One region of the Mesorhizobium sp. CA10 genome, then DNA from elsewhere that is predicted to be linked to it. Evidence: predicted binding sites of a transcription regulator. Region 1 holds the regulator's gene; each other region holds the start of a gene.
The links. The regulator PhoB, encoded in region 1, activates phosphate uptake and scavenging genes when phosphate is short. The targets are predictions, from matches to a motif close to TGTCATNNANCTGTCAT.
Positions count from the first base shown of each region.

Region 2: the regulator PhoB is predicted to act here: its motif matches at 1,992-2,008, upstream of LB535_RS23145 (PhoX family protein).
Region 3: the regulator PhoB is predicted to act here: its motif matches at 1,523-1,539, upstream of ppk2 (polyphosphate kinase 2).
Region 4: the regulator PhoB is predicted to act here: its motif matches at 2,692-2,708, upstream of LB535_RS18595 (acid phosphatase).

Region 1 covers NZ_JAIUHV010000009.1:157,965-162,341, reverse strand. Annotated here, with positions in the region: gene pstB (phosphate ABC transporter ATP-binding protein PstB) at 1-542, shown strand, start outside; gene phoU (phosphate signaling complex protein PhoU) at 563-1,270, shown strand; gene phoB (phosphate regulon transcriptional regulator PhoB) at 1,287-1,976, shown strand; gene LB535_RS19740 (ROK family protein) at 2,298-3,539, opposite strand; gene xylF (D-xylose ABC transporter substrate-binding protein) at 3,809-4,377, shown strand, end outside.
Region 2 covers NZ_JAIUHV010000012.1:86,619-90,995, reverse strand. Annotated here, with positions in the region: gene LB535_RS23145 (PhoX family protein) at 1-1,928, opposite strand, end outside; gene LB535_RS23140 (hypothetical protein) at 2,180-2,518, shown strand; gene LB535_RS23135 (phosphatase PAP2 family protein) at 2,537-3,238, shown strand; gene LB535_RS23130 (helix-turn-helix domain-containing protein) at 3,330-3,599, shown strand; gene LB535_RS23125 (SulP family inorganic anion transporter) at 3,732-4,377, shown strand, end outside.
Region 3 covers NZ_JAIUHV010000016.1:31,883-36,259, reverse strand. Annotated here, with positions in the region: gene LB535_RS25845 (dihydrofolate reductase family protein) at 1-335, shown strand, start outside; gene ppk2 (polyphosphate kinase 2) at 516-1,436, opposite strand; gene LB535_RS25835 (aldo/keto reductase) at 1,689-2,732, shown strand; gene LB535_RS25830 (glycosyl transferase family 90) at 2,738-3,709, opposite strand; gene LB535_RS25825 (GntR family transcriptional regulator) at 3,809-4,377, opposite strand, start outside.
Region 4 covers NZ_JAIUHV010000008.1:229,947-234,323, forward strand. Annotated here, with positions in the region: gene LB535_RS18575 (NmrA family NAD(P)-binding protein) at 1-330, shown strand, start outside; gene LB535_RS18580 (dihydrofolate reductase family protein) at 346-933, shown strand; gene LB535_RS18585 (hypothetical protein) at 988-1,239, opposite strand; gene LB535_RS18590 (cytochrome-c peroxidase) at 1,378-2,631, opposite strand; gene LB535_RS18595 (acid phosphatase) at 2,852-4,377, shown strand, end outside.

The DNA of each region.
Region 1 (4,377 bases):
ACATCCTCGACCGCTCGCAGGACCTCAACCTGCTGCGCACCAAGATCGGCATGGTGTTCCAGAAGCCGACGCCGTTCCCGATGTCGATCTACGAGAACATCGCTTTCGGCGTCAGGCTCTATGAGAAGATCAGCAAGGCCGAGATGGACAGCCGCGTCGAGCAGGCGCTGAAGCGCGCAGCACTCTGGAACGAGGTCAAGGACAAGCTCAACGCCAGCGGCCTCAGCCTCTCGGGCGGCCAGCAGCAGCGCCTGTGCATCGCCCGTACCGTTGCGGTGAAGCCCGAGGTCATCCTGCTCGACGAGCCGGCCTCGGCGCTCGATCCGCTGTCGACCGCCAAGATCGAGGAACTGATCGACGAGCTGCAGGCCGACTACACGATCGTCATCGTCACCCACAACATGCAGCAGGCGGCGCGCGTGTCGCGGCAGACGGCGTTCATGTATCTGGGCGAGCTGGTGGAGTTCGACCGGACCGAGAAGATCTTCACCTCGCCCCGCGAAAAGCGCACGCAGGACTACATCACCGGCCGCTTCGGCTGAGCTCATACGAGGACATCATCATGGCCGAACATACCGTCGCTTCCTTCGACGAGGATCTGAGGCAGATCAGCCGGCTCATCAACGACATGGGCGATCTCGCCGCCTCCATGGTCGGCGCTTCGACCAAGGCCCTGCTTGAGACCGACAATGCCATGGCGCAGCGTGTCGTTTCCGACGATGCCATCATGGACGCGCGCCAGCGCGAGCTCGACGACCGCGCCATCACGCTGATCGCCAAGCGCCAGCCGATGGCCGACGACCTTCGCAACGTGGTCGGCTCGATCCGCATGGCGGGCGACCTCGAACGCATCGGCGATCTCGCCAAGAACATCGCCAAGCGCGTCGGTTCGGTCGGCGTCAGCGCCGCGCCGCGCGACCTCACGCACTCGATCGATTCCATGGCCCAGCTGGTGCTGATCCAGGTCCAAGCCGTGATCCAGGAATATACGGTGGGCGACGCCACGGCGCTGGCCAAGCTTCGCAACGACGACGAGCGCATCGACGTCAAATACACATCCGTCTTCCGGGAGCTCCTGACCTACATGATGGAAGACCCGCGCAACATCACCGCCTGCACGCATCTTCTGTTCTGCGCCAAGAATCTCGAGCGCATCGGCGACCATGTGACCAACATCGCCGAGAACGCCTATTATGTGCTGACCGGCACGCAATTGCCCGCGAATCGTCCCAAGCAGGACGAGACGACAATGTCGGCGCCGGCGGCCTGACGAAGGGTATCTGCCAATGATCGCGCCACGCATCATGGTGGTGGAGGACGAGGAGCCGCTTGGGGTGCTGCTCCGCTACAATCTCGAATCCGAGGGTTACCAGGTCGAAGTGGTGACCCGCGGCGACGAGGCCGAAATCCGCCTTCAGGAGAACGTTCCCGACCTGCTCGTGCTCGACTGGATGGTGCCGGCGGTTTCCGGCATCGAGCTCTGCCGGCGCCTCAGGATGCGGCCCGAGACCGAGCGGCTGCCGATCATCATGCTGACGGCGCGGGGCGAGGAAAGCGACCGTGTGCGCGGCCTCTCGACCGGCGCCGACGACTATCTGGTCAAGCCGTTCTCGACGCCGGAGTTCATGGCGCGCGTCAAGGCGCTGCTGCGCCGCGCCAAGCCGGAGGTGCTGTCCAGCGTGCTCAAGGTCGGCGACATCGTGCTCGACCGCGAGTCGCACCGCGTCTACCGCAAGAAGAGCGAGATCAGGCTCGGCCCGACCGAGTTCCGCCTGCTCGAATTCATGATGCGCCACCCCGGCCGCGTGTTCTCGCGCAGCCAGCTGCTCGACAATGTCTGGGGCGAGACGATCTATATCGACGAGCGCACCGTCGACGTGCATGTCGGCCGCCTGCGCAAAGCCGTCAACAACGGCCGCATGCCGGATGTCATCCGCACCATCCGTGGGGCGGGTTATGCGATCAGGGAAGATTAGGCTCAGGGCGCCGAAGTCCTGACGGGCCAAGCACTTCCAACATCCAAGCTGGTGGGCACCCGGGACGCTTGTGCTTCGTCATCCACGGGCGGAGCAAGGGGCGCAGCGACGCGCGCAGACCCGAGGATCCATTCCGTGATGTCGATGCGTTGCGACAGTCCAGAATTCTGTGCCGCTGCGCTCGACGCGTGAGGTAGCGGCATGGATTCCAGGGTCTCCGCGACGAAGCTTCGCTCCTGCTCCGCCCTGGAATGACGAAGCTGCGGGGCCTTCGCTAATTTCAAGCGTCTGCTGCTGTCCCCGGACCTCTTCAAGGCTGCCTCAGGCCACGTTCTTTCCCGTCCCCACTCTTGCTTGGCCTCCGGGCGCGAAAATCTCCTGGTCGACGAAGGTCAGCGCGCGCATGGCGCAGCCTTCGCGGATCAGCGGCAGTTCGTTCGGCTCGGTGTCGAAGGAGATCGATTCGGAGTGCTGGCCGCCGGCCGTCTGGGCGATCGCCTCGCGCAGCGCCGGCTCGATCAGGTCGAAGGCGGCCGCGCTGACGCCGACCATGGCGACAGGCGCCGGGTCGATGAGGGCGAACAGGCTGCCGAGACCGAAACCAAGCGCTTCGCCGGCCCGGCGATAAGCCTCCCGTTCGGGGCCGTCCCTCTCGCGCGCCTTCGCGGCAAGGGCCCGCATGTCGGCGTCGCCGACGTCGACCGGCTCGGCGTCCTCGCTCATTTTCATGGCGCTGCGCCAGATCGCGTAATTGCCGGCATAGGCCTCGACGCAGCCGCGGCGGCCGCAGCGGCAAAGCGCCCCGCCCGGGCGGTGGATCATGTGGCCGAACTCGCCGCCGGAGGAATGCGTGCCGGTGAACAGCGCACCCTTGAGCACGAGACCCATGCCGATGCCGTGCGACAACAGGATGGCGATGAAGTCGTCACGATAGCGCTCCGGGTCGCGCCATTGCAGCGCCACCGCCATCATGTTGCAGTCATTCTCCATGGTGGCGGAGATGCCGAATTCCTTCTCGAGAATGTCGGCGAAAGGAATGTCGGTCAGCGGCGTTATCGGCGACCACAGCATGGCGCGTGCATTAGAATCAGTGATGCCCTGAATGCCCATGGCGATGCGGGCGACGCTGCCAATGTCGAGGTCGGGATCCTGCAGCCGGCGCCGCACGATCGCCACGCATTCGCCGATCAGCTCGTCGCGGGGCATGACAAGCGTGTCCAGGCGCTGCTGCTCCTCGGCAACAACCTGGCCGGCATAATCGATCACGGCGACCGACAGGAAGTTCAGCGACAACACCACGGTCAGCACCGCGGCGGCTTCAGGGTTCAGCGCCAGGCCGATCTGCGGCCGGCCGCGCTTCAACGCCGTCGGCTCGCTGGCCTTGCTTTCGGTGAGAATGCCCTCTTGGATCAGGTCGGCGGAGATCGCCGAAATGGTCGAGTGGCTGAGCCCGGTGGTGGCGGCAATTTCGGTCCGTGATGGCTGACCGGCGCGGCGTACCGCCGAAATCACCATGGCGCGATTGCGCCGGCGCAAATCGTCATGGCGGATTCCGACCGACATCGTTTCGCACGTCCTCCCCGGTCATCGCGGCCTTGTGATAATGCCATGGCCTGTCGCTGACACGCTAGGGATTGTGGCAGAAGCCAGGGGCCATGTCATTATTTATTGCGGATGCCGAAAAAAATGCCTGAGCCCATCAAAACCCATCAGAATCTCGGTTGACAGCGCTGTTGTGCTGGACCACTATTTTTTTGAGGCTCGAAAAAAAAGCCTCTGTGCCGGCCTTCGGGCCAGTCTGGGTCGCGCCGCACGGGCGCAGGGAGGATATCATGAAGAAATTTGCAGCCGCCATTCTGGCGGGCGTTGCCATGTCGCTGACGCTGGCGTCCGTCGCCGAGGCGAAGGACAAGGTGATCGGCGTGTCGTGGTCGAATTTCCAGGAAGAGCGCTGGAAGACCGACGAAGCAGCGATGAAGGCCGCCATCGAGGCCGCGGGAGACAAGTATATCTCGGCCGACGCGCAGTCCAATCCGGGCAAGCAGCTGACCGACGTCGAAAGCCTGATCTCGCAGGGCGCCAACGCGCTGATCATCCTGGCGCAGGATGCCTCGGCGATCGGCCCGGCGGTGCAGAAGGCGCTCGATGAAGGAATCCCGGTCGTCGGCTACGACCGCCTGATTGAGAACAAGGACGTGTTCTACCTGACCTTCGACAACAAGGAAGTCGGGCGCATGCAGGCCCGCGAGGTGTTCAAGGCCAAGCCGGAAGGCAACTATGTCTTCATCAAGGGCTCGGGCTCCGATCCGAACGCCGACTTCCTGTTCGCGGGCTCCATGGAAGTCCTGAAGGACGCCATCGACAGCGGCAAGATCAAGAATGTCGGCGAGGCCTACACGGA
Region 2 (4,377 bases), on a different contig from region 1:
TTGAAGTCCGGCCAGCGGGTCGACGGGTCCTCGTAGTAGGATGGGCGGCCGAAACCTTCCCAGTCCTCGCCGCCGTCGCCCGGATGCTGCACGGCGACGAAAGCTGTCTGGTCATCCGGCGCGAATAGCGGGCCGCACATTTCGGCGCCGATCGGCACGCGGAAGAACAGTTTCGACGTTGCCCGCGCGGCACCCTCGGTATCGACCGCCCAGAGACCGTCGGTGCGGCCGGTGGCCTTCGGGCCCTGGCCGTCGGTGGCGACCCACAGGCGCCCGGCGGAATCGACGGCGCAATTGTCCGGCATGCCGAACCAGCCATGGGCGGTGGTCGCGGTCGAGAAAGTGGCGCCGACATCGGCAACGGAAGGATCGCCGCATTTCAACAGCACTTCCCATTTGCCCTTGGTGGCGGCGAAATCGCCGCCGTCCTCGACGATCTCGATGATGTGGCCGAAAGCGTTCTCGGCGCGCGGATTGGCGGCGTCGACCTGCTCGGCCTTGCGCTTGGAATTGTTGGTCAGCATGACATAGACCTTGCCGTTGCCGGCATTGGGCTGGATGTCCTCCGGCCGGTCCATCTTGGTGGCGCCGAGCAGGTCGGCGGCGCGCCGTGTCTCGATGAGAACGTCGGCCTGGGAAGCAAAACCGTTCTCCGCCGTCAGCGGGCCTTGACCGAAAACGATCGGCATCCATTCGACCGAGCCGTCCTCGGCGAATTTGGCCACATGCAACGTGCCGTCATCGAGCAGGTCCAAGTTGGCGGCGCGGTCGTTCGGGTTGAAAATGCCCTTGGTGACGAATTTGTAGACATAGTCGAAGCGCTCGTCGTCGCCGAGATAGAAGACGACGCGGCCGTCCTTGGCGACGATCGATTCGGCGCCCTCATGCTTGAAGCGCCCCATGGCGGTGCGCTTCTTCGGCACGGAGTTGGGATCGTTGACGTCGACCTCGACGATCCAGCCGAAACGGTTCGGCTCGTTCGGCTCCTTGGCAAGGTTGAAGCGATCGTAATGCGCGCCCCACTCATAGGCGCCTTCGGGGATGCCGAGGCGCTTGTAATTGGCCGCTTCCCTGTGGCCTTCCGGCAATTCGCCCGAGAAATAGCCGTGGATGTTCTCCTCGGCCATCACATAGGTGCCCCAGGGCGTGACGCCGCCGGCGCAATTGTTGAGGGTGCCAATGACCTTGGTGCCGGACGGGTCCGCATTGGTCTTGACGCGGTCATGGCCCGCCACCGGGCCGGACAGCTCCATATCGGTGGTCGACATGATGCGGCGGTTGAGCTTGCCGTCGCGCACCACCTGCCATTTGCCGTCCTGCTTGCGGATCTCGACGATGGTGCCGCCATGGGCGGCCATCTCGACATCGATCTGCTCCTTCGAGAGCGGCGCCACCTCGGCCTTCTTCTTGCCGTCCTTCTCGACGACCGAGACGATGCCGGGAAACATCAGATGCGGGTTGGTGTATTCGTGGTTGACGACCAAAAGGCCGTGCTCGGCCGAGCCGTCGATCGGAATATAGCCGACATAGTCGTTGTTGTAGCCGAACTGTCTTGCCTGGGCTTCGGCCGACTGCTTCAGCGGATCGAAGTCGGGTGAATCGGCAAACAGCGGATCGCCCCAGCGCAACAGCACGTCGGCGTCATAGCCGGGCGCGACATGGTGCTTGTCGTCGATGCCGGCTTCGAGCTCGTCGAACTTGAAGGCCGAAGCGTCAGCGGCGCGCGCCTCGTCGGCGGCGACGAGCGCCAGCGGGCTGACGGTGGCGGCGATGGCCGAGACGGCCAGCGAGCCCTTCAGGAAGCCGCGGCGCGAGAAACGCGCGGCGATGATCTCGCCCATGGTGTGGTTGTCGGTAGGATTGACGGGCGGGCCGTCATTGTCCTCGAGCTGGCTGGTGCGGAAGCGGGTCTCAGGGGTCACGGTCATGAGTTTGTCCTCTGGCTTCTGAGTGGCTGGGGATTTTGACCTTTCGACCCCTAAAGCGCGCCGATCACATTTTCGTGACACTGCCGTGATAGAACCGCAATAGTTGTTTGCCGGCTCGCGGCGGCTTTTGCGATACCCGGCTTCAGTCCCTTGAGCGCCTGCGCTTGGCTGTGGTCAGCTTGACGACATCGCCCGCTTCGGAAACAAGGGCTGGCCGGCGTGGCGACGGCGCTTCAAAAGGGGACGGCAAGGTGAGTTTCTGGGGACTGGCGCAGCTCGGCATTTCGACCGTGATATTCCTGCTGGCGGCGATGGCGGCCAAGCAATGGGGGCTGGCGCCGAGCTTGGCCAAGCTGCTTTTGACGCTGGCGCTCTACTCGGCCGGCAATCTGATCATGCTGAGGCTGGTGCGGGAATTCGGCATGTCGGTGTCGTTCAGCCTATCGGCGGTGATCCAGCTTGTCGCGGTCAATGTCGTGGCGATCGCCTTCTTCGGCGAACGGCTCAATGCCTTGCAGGCGATCGGCATGGTGCTGGCGATCGCCGCGGTCGCGCTGATCACGCTCGGGCCCTATATCCAGCGGCTGTAGCTGGACCCGAGGGCCCGAATGAAATCGACCCCCAACGCGCTCCTCAACAAGTTGGAATTCCCGGTGCTGCTGGCCGGGCTGGTGATTGCCGGCGGGCTATGGGGCCTGGTGGAACTCATCGAACTGGCGCGCGCCACGACCCCGCACGCCTTCGACACGGAAATCCTGCTCGCCTTCCGCCATGCCGGGCAGCCGGACAGTCCGATCGGCCCGCTTTGGCTGGAGGGCGCGGTGCGCGATGTCACCGCGCTGGGCAGCACCGCTGTGCTGGTGCTGATCACGACGGCGACCATCCTCTATCTGCTCTTGATCCGCAGACCCTCGACAGCCCTGTTCATGTTCGCGGCCGTCGCCGGCGGGCAAGCGCTCTCCAGCCTGCTCAAGCTCGAGGTCGACCGGCCGCGGCCCGATCTCGTCTCGCATCTCGTCACCGAGACCTCGCTCTCATTCCCCAGCGGGCATGCCATGCTGTCGGCCGTGACCTATCTGACGCTTGGCTCGCTGGCGGCCCGCTTCCTGCCGGACCGGACGACCAAGGTCTTCGTGCTCGGCCTCGCCGTGCTCACCACCGTGCTGGTAGGCGCCAGCCGCGTCTATCTCGGGGTGCACTGGCCCTCCGATGTGCTTGCCGGCTGGTGCGCAGGTTTTGCCTGGGCCATGCTGTGCTGGCTTGCGGCGCGGCTGCTGCAGCGACGCAAGGTCGTTAAGGATAGCGAATAACCGATGTCTCATCTACATTAAATGACGCTTGAAACATCACTATGCTTGTATTATCGATTGATATCGCAGACTCAGACAAAGGTTCTGGCCGATGATCACTGCTGCGCAGATGCGCGCCGCAAGGGCGTTGGCCGGTATCGACCAGCGAACGCTTGCCGAGCGCGCCGGCGTTTCGCTTCCGACGATACAGCGTATGGAAGCGAGCGAGGGCGTCGTGCGAGGCGTCGTCGACACGCTGATGAAGGTCATCCATGCCCTCGATGAGGCCGGGGTGGAATTGATCGGCGAGAACCAGACTAGCGAACGCGGCGGCAGGGGCGTGCGCCTCAAGGCCACCGCGGCGCAGAACCCGCAGGGCTGAGCCGCAACCGCATCCGCCTCGGGAACCGTTACCGGTTTTCGGGCAGCGATGCGGCGTCGCAACGTTTTATCGCGACGGCGACCGCCGACATCCAGCCGACGATCCCGCCGCCCTGTGGAGCGGAAGCAGTTCATGGATCAGGCGCGGCGGGCAATTCACCACCAAGCACGGCCGACCTTCGCCGAGCTGTTCACACCAAAGCTGGTGACGGTGCTGCGCGAGGGCTACCACCTCAAGCAGCTGAGGGCCGATGTGATCGCCGGCCTGACGGTCGCCATCGTGGCGTTGCCGCTATCGATGGCGATCGCGATCGCCTCGCATGTGGAGCCCGAGCGCGGACTGTTTACGGCGATCATCGGCGGTTTCATCGTCGGCGCGCTTGGCGGCAGCCGTTTCCAGATCGGCGGGCCCGCCGGCGCCTTCATCGTGGTCGTGGCCTCGACGGTCGACCGGCATGGTGTCGACGGACTGATCCTGGCAATGCTCATGGCCGGCGTCTTCCTGCTCGCGGCCGGCTATCTCAGGCTCGGCGCCTATGTGAAGTTCATTCCCTATCCGGTGACGGTGGGTTTCACTGCGGGCATCGCCATCATCATCCTGTCCAGCCAGTTGCACGACCTGTTCGGCCTGACGCTGCCAGGCAAGGAGCCAGGCGACCTGCTGCCGCGGCTTATCGCGCTCGGCAAGGCGGCCCGAACGGCAAATCCGGCGGCCATTGCGCTCGCCGCGCTGACGATAGGGATCATCGTGGCCATGAAGCGCTGGCGCCCTTCGTGGC
Region 3 (4,377 bases), on a different contig from region 1:
TGCCGACCTTCATTCTGACGCATCACAAGCGCGCGCCGATCGAGATGGAAGGCGGCACGACGTTTTACTTCGTCACCGAAGGCATCCATTCGGCGCTCGAGCAGGCGAAGGCAGCCGCCGGCGGCAAGGACGTGCGCGTCGGCGGCGGCGTCTCGACCGTCCGTCAATATCTGCAGGAGAGCTTGATCGACGAGATGCATCTGGCGATCTCGCCTGTCCTGCTCGGCTCGGGCGAGCATCTGTTCGCCGGTCTCGACATGCTGAAGCTGGGGTATCAGTGCACGGAACAGGTTGCCACGGCGGATGCCACGCATGTGATGATCGGGCGGGCGTAGGCCAAGCTTCTCCTTCTCCCCTTGTGGGAGAAGGTGGCCTCGCGAAGCGAGGTCGGATGAGGGTGCTCCAGCTTGGCGACGAGCTGGAAATCGTCACCGCCTCATTTCTTCCAACACCCCTCATCCGTCTCGGCGCTGCGCGCCGATCCACCTTCTCCCACAAGGAGAGAAGGAGGGCGCTCAATACTTCTCCGGCACGTAGAGTTCGCGCGGCAGGACCTGGCGCTCATATTCTGGGTTGAAGACGCGCTCCGGCAGCGTGATTTCCTCGTGCGGAACCTCCTCATAGGGCATCTGCTGCAACAGATGGTCGATGCAGTTCAGCCGAGCCCGCTTCTTGTCGTTGCCCTCGACGATGAACCAGGGCGCTTCCGGAATGTTGGTGCGGGCGAAGGTCTCTTCCTTGGCCTTGGTGTATTGCTCCCAGCGCACGCGCGACTGCAGGTCCATGGGCGAGAGCTTCCACTGCTTCATCGGATCGTGGATGCGCATCAGGAAGCGCATCTGCTGCTCCTCGTCGGTGATCGAGAACCAGTATTTCACCAGGGTGATTCCGGAACGGACCAGCATGCGCTCGAATTCGGGCACGTCGCGGAAGAACTCCTCGACTTGGTCCCCATTGGCAAAGCCCATCACCCGCTCGACGCCGGAGCGATTGTACCAGGAGCGGTCGAACAGCACGATCTCGCCGCCCGCGGGCAGATGCGGCACGTAGCGCTGGAAATACCATTGCGACTTCTCGCGCTCGGTCGGCGCCGGCAATGCCACGACACGGGCGATGCGCGGATTGAGCCGCTGCGTGATGCGCTTGATGACGCCGCCCTTGCCGGCGGAATCGCGGCCTTCGAAGACCACCACCAGCTTCTTCTTGTGGTAGGCGACCCAGGACTGCAGCTTGATCAGCTCCGACTGCAGCCTGAGCAGCTCGCGAAAATAGGTCATGCGCTCGATGGAGGGCGGATGCGACTTCTTGTAGATCTTGGCGATCTCGAGCGAGAGCGCCGGCTCGGACAGCTCCAGCTCATAGTCCTCGTCGAGCGTATCCTCGAGCTCGGCCTCCAGCCAGTCCTTGGCTCCGGAATTCGGTTTCAGTTCATTCATCGCGCTGCTCCGTCTGCCTGTCAGCCATCACCGCTTCGGAAGCTCCGGCCGGACACTCCGTAAGCCGACTGAGATACAGAGGCGCAATGACGGTTTTATTGCAATCGCCCGGCAGCTGCATCGACATGGAAGATATGTGATCGACCCCGTATCGATAGCGGGGCGACAAGCGGCGGGAATTGTCCTACAAATCCCTCGCCTCTTTCCGGCGCTCGCCACAGCGCTTCTTCAAAACAAATTGCGAGGACCGACATGGAATACCGCACGCTCGGCCGATCCGGCTTGAAAGTCTCGACATTGACGCTTGGCACCATGACTTTCGGCGGCACCGGTCCGTTCGCCGCCGTCGGCAATTCGGATCTTTCGGCAGCCAAACGCATCATCGACACCTGCATCGATGCCGGCATTAACCTCATCGACACCGCAAACGTCTATTCCAGCGGGTTGTCGGAAGAGATCATCGGCGAGGCGCTTGGCGGCAAGCGCAAGAACGATGTGCTGATCGCCTCGAAGGCGCGCATGCGTATCGGCACCGGCCCCAATGACGAAGGCCTGTCGCGCCATCACCTGATCCGCGAGTGCGAAAGGAGCCTGAAGCGGCTCAGGACCGACGTCATCGACGTCTATTTCGTCCACCAATGGGATGGGCTCACCCCGGTCGAGGAGACGGTCGCGGCGCTCGACACCTTGGTCAATCAGGGCAAGATCCGCTATATCGGCTGCTCCAACTGGTCGGGCTGGCAGGTAATGAAGGCTCTTGCCGTCAGCGACAGCCGCCATCAGGCCCGTTTCATCACTCAGCAGATCCACTACACGCTGGAAGCGCGGGAGGCCGAATACGAATTGCTGCCGATCTCGGTCGACCAGGGCCTCGGCGTGCTCGTCTGGAGCCCGCTTGCCGGCGGACTGCTCTCCGGCAAATACCATCGCGACAGCCCGACCGCGCGCCAGATCGGCGGCTGGACGGAACCGCCGATCCGCGATGAGGATCGCCTGTGGCGCATTGTCGACGTGCTCAACTTCATCGGCAAGGCACGCGGCGTTTCGGGCGCGCAGGTGGCGCTTGCCTGGCTGCTCGGCCGACCGGCCGTAAGCTCGCTGGTGATCGGCGCGCGCAACGAGGCGCAGCTCAAGGACAACCTCGCCGCGGCAAGCCTGTCGCTCACCGAGGACGAACGGCAGCGTCTCGACATCGTCAGCCGGCCGCCGGTGCTTTATCCCTATTGGCACCAGCAGTTCACGGCCAGGGATCGTTTCGGGCCGGCCGACGAGGTGCTCGACCGCTCTCACGCTTAAAACGCTCAGCCGGCGATAAAGCGCCAGACTTCCGCGTCGGGCTTAATCTGCCCGCTCAGCACGAAATATTTGTAGAGGACGAGCAGCGAGATCGCCTGCTCGTCCTGCTCATTGCCGAATCTGCGGCAATAGGCATTGGCGGCGGCGGTTATCCGTCCCGCCTCGTCGGGATGTTTTTCGAAATAGGCCACCTTGTCGAGCAGGTCGGAGAAATCCGGCTGCAGGGGCACATAGTGGACGTTGGGCTCGACCTGGGCTTCGGCGAACCAGGTTTCGTAGGTCGGTTCCGGCATGAGGCAGAGTGAATTGGAGCTCATGATCCATTTCAGGTTCGTCGCGACATCATTGCCTTCGAGCGAGACGATGTAGCGATACTGTCGCTGCTGCTCGATGTTCAGGAACGGCTTGCGGTATCCGTCCGGCGCATCGGCCCTGTGGGAACCCGCATCGCAAATCGGCAGGTCGGCGGCTTTTTCGACGAAGCGGGTGCGAATCGGATTGTTGAGATGACCGCGCCAGACCACCATCGGACGCTTGGCGGCGAAAGACAGGTTGTCGGGCGGCATGTAGAAGTGACGGAACTTGTTCAGCTTCATCAGCACGCCGTTCGCATTGTCGTCGCCGATGGGCCGGTCCTTGACGATCCTCGGGAACTCCGGAACCCCGACAACGTCGCCGAATTCGAAATCGATCAGCAGGCCGGGATCGAAATAGCGCGCGAATTCCTTGAGGTCGTAATAATACATGCTGGAAGAGGACGGCAGCTTGCCGACGGCTACGGCGTCCGGACTGGGCACGAACGGGTGTTCCAGCTTGTTGTAGTAGTTCAGCCGCTCGCGAACCGTCTTGCCCGAAAGCATGGCCTGTTCAAGCCGGCTGGCGAGGCGGTCGCGAAACAGGGACTGCGGTGCGCGGTCGCGCGCGAAATTGCGCGCGTAATAGAACAGCTTTGCGGCGGTTCGAGAGAGTGTGGCCATACGTCCGCGAGTTCAGCAAGTTCCCCTCGTCTCCTACAGCATTCTCCCGGCCACGTTGCAAGCCCGCTAATGCAACCGGCGTTGTGTCGACGCTTTCCCTCAAGCCGCGACCACGGCAAACCCGCGTGCGCGCAAACCGCGCCGGTCGTCATGCAATGAGGTGACCAGCCGATCTCGGCTGCCGGCGATGTGAGCGGAAAGCAGTCGCGCCGCTTCATCGGCATCGGCGCTCCTGACGGCGGCGAGGATGGCATGATGTTCGGCCCAGGCACGGCCGAGCGCCTTCTCATCGCGCACCTCCAGCCAGCGCGCACGCGACAGCCTGGTCATCGCGTCGCGCACTGCCCTGAGCAGAAACTCGTTGCCGGAAAGCCTTGCCAGTTCGATGTGGAAATCCAGGCCGACGCGATGCCACTCCTCGCGCGGCGTCTCAGCATCGCAGGAATCGAGCATCGCCGCGATCACGTCGATGCCGCCACGGTCTTCGAGCGCCGCCGTGAGGCGAACCGCCGCGACTTCGACCGCCTCGCGGTAGACGGCGATCTGCCCGAGTTCGGCAAGGTTGATTGGCGCCACCGTCCAGCCGCGGCCGTCGCGGCCGATCAGCCCTTCCGTCTCCAGGCGCAGCAATGCGGCCCGCACCGGCGTGCGCGACGCGCCGAAGCGGC
Region 4 (4,377 bases), on a different contig from region 1:
TTTCCGATCCAGCGCGTTGTCGAATTGCACGGCGGCGGCTCCTATACGCTCGAACAGGCTACCGCGATCCTGGGCAGGGCGATCGGCAAGGAGGTCGCCTACCATGAAGCGCCGTTCGCCGATGCGCGGGCCGGTATGGTCGCCAATGGCATATCGGCGAGTTTTGCCGATGCGCTGGGCGAGACGGCGGCAAGCTTCAACAGAGGCGAGCGCTGGGCGCTGGAAGCACCCTCAGCCGAAAATGCCACCCCGACCAGCTTCGAAGCCTGGGCGCAGGCTTTCGCCCGTTCGCCCGCCGCGGCCCGAGCCTTCACAGGCAGCAATTCCTGACGAGGGAGACCGGACATGAAGAAGCTTATCCTGCAGATGCAGATGTCGGTCGACGGTTTTGTCGGCGCCAATGAGGGCCATCGCTGGCAGCTTTGGGAATGGGGCGACGACAGCGCATGGGACGAGGAGCTTAAACGGGACTTCAACGCCGTTTTCACGACCATCGACACCATCCTGTTGAGCCGCAAGATGGCTGAGGAAGGGTATATGACCCATTGGGGCAACGCGGCGAGGAAATATCCGAAGGACCGCTTCTTTGCCTTCGCCCAGCGCATCGTCGAGGCCGAAAAGGTGGTGGCGAGCGATAAGCTCGGCGCCTCGCGCTGGGAACGAACGCGCGTCGTAAGCGGCGACTTGCCGCTTGAGGTCAACGCGCTGAAGCAAGGCGAGGGCGGCGACATCGCCGTGTTCGGCGGCGCCGGCTTCGCCTCGGCGCTGATCGCCGCCGGCCTTGTCGAAGAGTTCCAGCTTTTCGTCAATCCGGCCGTTCTGGGCAGTGGCCGCCGCATTTTCGACAAGGGCGGCTTTGGCAGGCTGAGGCTCCTCGGCTCCAAGCCCTATGCCTGCGGCATGGTGGTGAGCCGCTATGCGCCAGCGAGGTGAGAAGGCAATCGATGGGAGATCGCTCTGCCTGAATCAATCTGGCAGCGCGGCGTCCTAACTACCTGTCTGGCCATGCCTTTCCCGGATGGGTTGGCAACCGCCCCCGCTGACCAGCCGCAGCTGCACGCCTGGCGTGATGGACCGCTGCCAAGCGGCGCGGCCGTTGCCCACGGCGGCAAACCAGCGGGCTTCGCACGATGTCAGGCCGATAAGCACCCGGCCGGCATATTCGGCCGGCGCGCCATTGGCCGCATCGAACACCGTCCAGCTGCTGCCAGGCGGCTCCTGCACCGGGACGAACCTCATCGGAGACTCCATCTGTGAAGAGATGGGCAATATAGCAGGCGCGACTTGGCGTTCCTATGACGTGGTTCACATTGGCACACATTTACGGTGGATAGCACCGCTGCGGCTGCAAGCCACCAATCTCCTTGGCTGCTTGCCCTACTGCCCCGCCTGGTCGGCGTCGGTCAGCGTGCCGAGGAAGGCGACGATGTCGTCGATCTCGGCATCGGTCAGCGCCGGCTTGTCGCCGGGCTTTTTGCCGTTGAAGGGCGGGTCTGTGTTGAGGTTTCCCCAGTAAGCCTTTGGCAGGTCGTCGAATTTGTCGACCGTGCCGTCGGTCTTCTTCGGATACCAGCGCCCGGGATCCGTATCGCGGCTGGCGTAGAAGGCGACCGCGTCGCGCAGCGTGTGCAAATAGCCGTTGTGGAAGAAGCTTTTCCGCAAGGCAACGTTGCGCAGCGTCGGCGTCTTGAACAGGCCGCAATATTCGGCGCGGTCCTTGAGATCGGTGCGCAGCGGACCGCACAGGCCGAGGTCGACATAATTGGGATCGGCATTGGCGGAGATCGCCGGGTTGCGCGGCACGGCAATCGCGATCAGGCCGTAATCGGTGAATTGCGGCGGCTCGCCGTCATTGGCCGGTTCGCTGAGATGACAGCTCGCGCAATTGCCCTTCGCTGCGTCCTCGAACAGCATGCGGCCGCGCAATTCCTGCGCGGAAAGTTGCGCCTTGCCGGCAAGGAAGGCGTCGTAGCGGCTGGAATAGGGATAGAAATCGGCGCTGCTCTGCTCGAAGGTGCCCAGCGCTTCCACAGCGGCGTCGAAGGCGTCTTGCGGATGGTCGAAGACATCGGCGCCGAAGGCTGCCTTGAAGGCGCCGGCATAAGGCGCCTTGCGCAGGCTGGCGACCACCTGGGCCGCGTCCTTGTTGCCCATCTCCAAGGACGACAGCAGCGGGATTCTCGCCTGGTCCTTGCCGTGGTCGGCGCGGCCGTCCCAGGTCAGCCCCCCGGTCGGGCCATTGTCGACGCTTTCGTCGCCTTCGTCCTCGGAGTCGTAGAAGTGCTCCGTGAAGGCGGGCGCCGCCTGCAGGTAGCGCAATGACGGCACGGCGCGAACGCCGGGCTGGTCAAGATTGGCTCCGCCCATTTCGACCGGTGCCGCCGAGGCCGGCCCGAAAGCGTGGTTGGGATCATGGCAGGATGAGCAGGCCTGCTTGCCTGAGGCCGAGAGCGACGGATCAAAGAACATCTGTCGCCCCAGCGCCGTCAGCGCCTCGGCGCGGGCGAAGGCTTCCTGCCGCGTCATCGGGCCGGGATGGACACCGGATGGCTCCTCGGTGTTGGCGGGCGTGGTGGAGGCGACGATCGTGGCCGCTGCAATGGCGATCGCGTGATTTTTCCGATGTCCCATCGTCTTCCGCGATATCCCTGATTTCTCCGCCCAGTTTCTTTGGCGGCGTAAGGATCGAGTGCAACGGATTGATGACCGGTCTTCCCGCTCACGAAACCGTGTTCGGCCGGGGCCGAACTGTCACAAAGGTGACAAGGCGTCGAAGTAGCTGGGCATTGATGCAGTGTTGCGTTCCTGCATTGCCGTCCTCCAGCCATTCCCAAGCCACGAGGCATTTTCCATGATCCGGTCCTTTCTCTCCCTTTGCCTCGCCTCCACGGCGCTGGCATCGCTCTCTGCTGCTGCCCAAGCGGCGCCTGCCGGTTACGACAAGATCGACACCGTCGTCGTCATCTACGCCGAGAACCGTAGCTTCGATAATCTCTATGGCGGCTTCCCCGGCGCCAACGGCTTGGCCAACGTTTCGCCTGAACAGGCGCGCCAGCTCGACCGCGACGGCAAGCCGCTTTCCGAACTGCCGCCGGCCTGGGGCGGACTGACCGGCAAGGGCGTCACGCCGGCGGTGACGGAGGCGCAGAGCGCGCATCTGCCCAATGCGACATTCGCCATCGACGATCCCAAGGGCTTCAACGAGAATACCGGCGTCATCACCCATGATCTGTGGCATCGTTTCTATCAGGAGCAGATGCAGATCGACGGCGGCCGGAACGACAAGTTCGTCGCCTGGGCCGATTCCGGCGCGCTGGTGATGGGCCATTATGACGGCTCGATCCTGCCGATGTGGGCGATCGCCAAAAAATACGTGCTGGCGGACAATTTCTTCCAGGGCGCCTTCGGCGGCTCCTTCCTCAACCATTTCATGCTGGCCTGCGCCTGCGCGCCTTATTATCCAAATGCCGACACCAGCCCGGTGAAGGCCCAGATTGCCGTCGTCGAGCCGGATGGCGTGACGCTGAAACCGGCCGACAATTCGCCGCCGTCGGCGCTGGGCGGCGTGCCGAAATTCGCCAATGACGGCGCCATCACGCCCGACTTCTACGCCGTCAACACCATGCAGCCGCCTTACCAGCCAAGCGCCAACAAGCCGGCCGAGGGTGGCGACAAGGCGCTGGCCGATCCGGCACAGCCGACCACGCTGCCGCCGCAGCACGAGATCACCATCGGCGATCTGCTGTCGCTCAAGGGCATTTCCTGGGCGTGGTATTCGGGCGCCTGGCAGGCGGCGCTCGACGGCAAGAACGCGATGCCCGTGCCGAACTTCCAGTTCCACCACCAGCCCTTCAACTATTTCGCGGCCTATGCGCCGGGCACGGCCGCGCGGGCCGAGCACATCAAGGATGGCGGGCTCGGCGGCACCGAGTTCATCAAGGCGATCGACGACGGCAAGCTGCCGGCGGTCTCTTTCTACAAGCCGCAGGGCAACCTCAACGAACATGCCGGCTATGCCGACGTGACCTCCGGCGACCAGCATTTGGCCGACCTCGTCGCGCATCTGGAGAAGAGCCCGCAATGGGCGCATATGCTGGTGGTCGTCACCTATGACGAGAATGGCGGTTTCTGGGATCACGTCGCGCCGCCCAAGGCCGATCGCTGGGGCCCGGGCAACCGCATCCCGGCCTTCATCATCTCGCCCTATGCGAAGATGGGGATGGTCGATCACACGCAGTACGACACGACCTCGATCCTGCGTTTCATCACCGCCCGCTACGACCTGCCTGTGTTGCCCGGCATCGTCGCCCGCGACAAGGCGCTGCGCAACCACGACCAGCCGCCGATGGGCGATCTGACGGCAGCGCTCGATCTGAC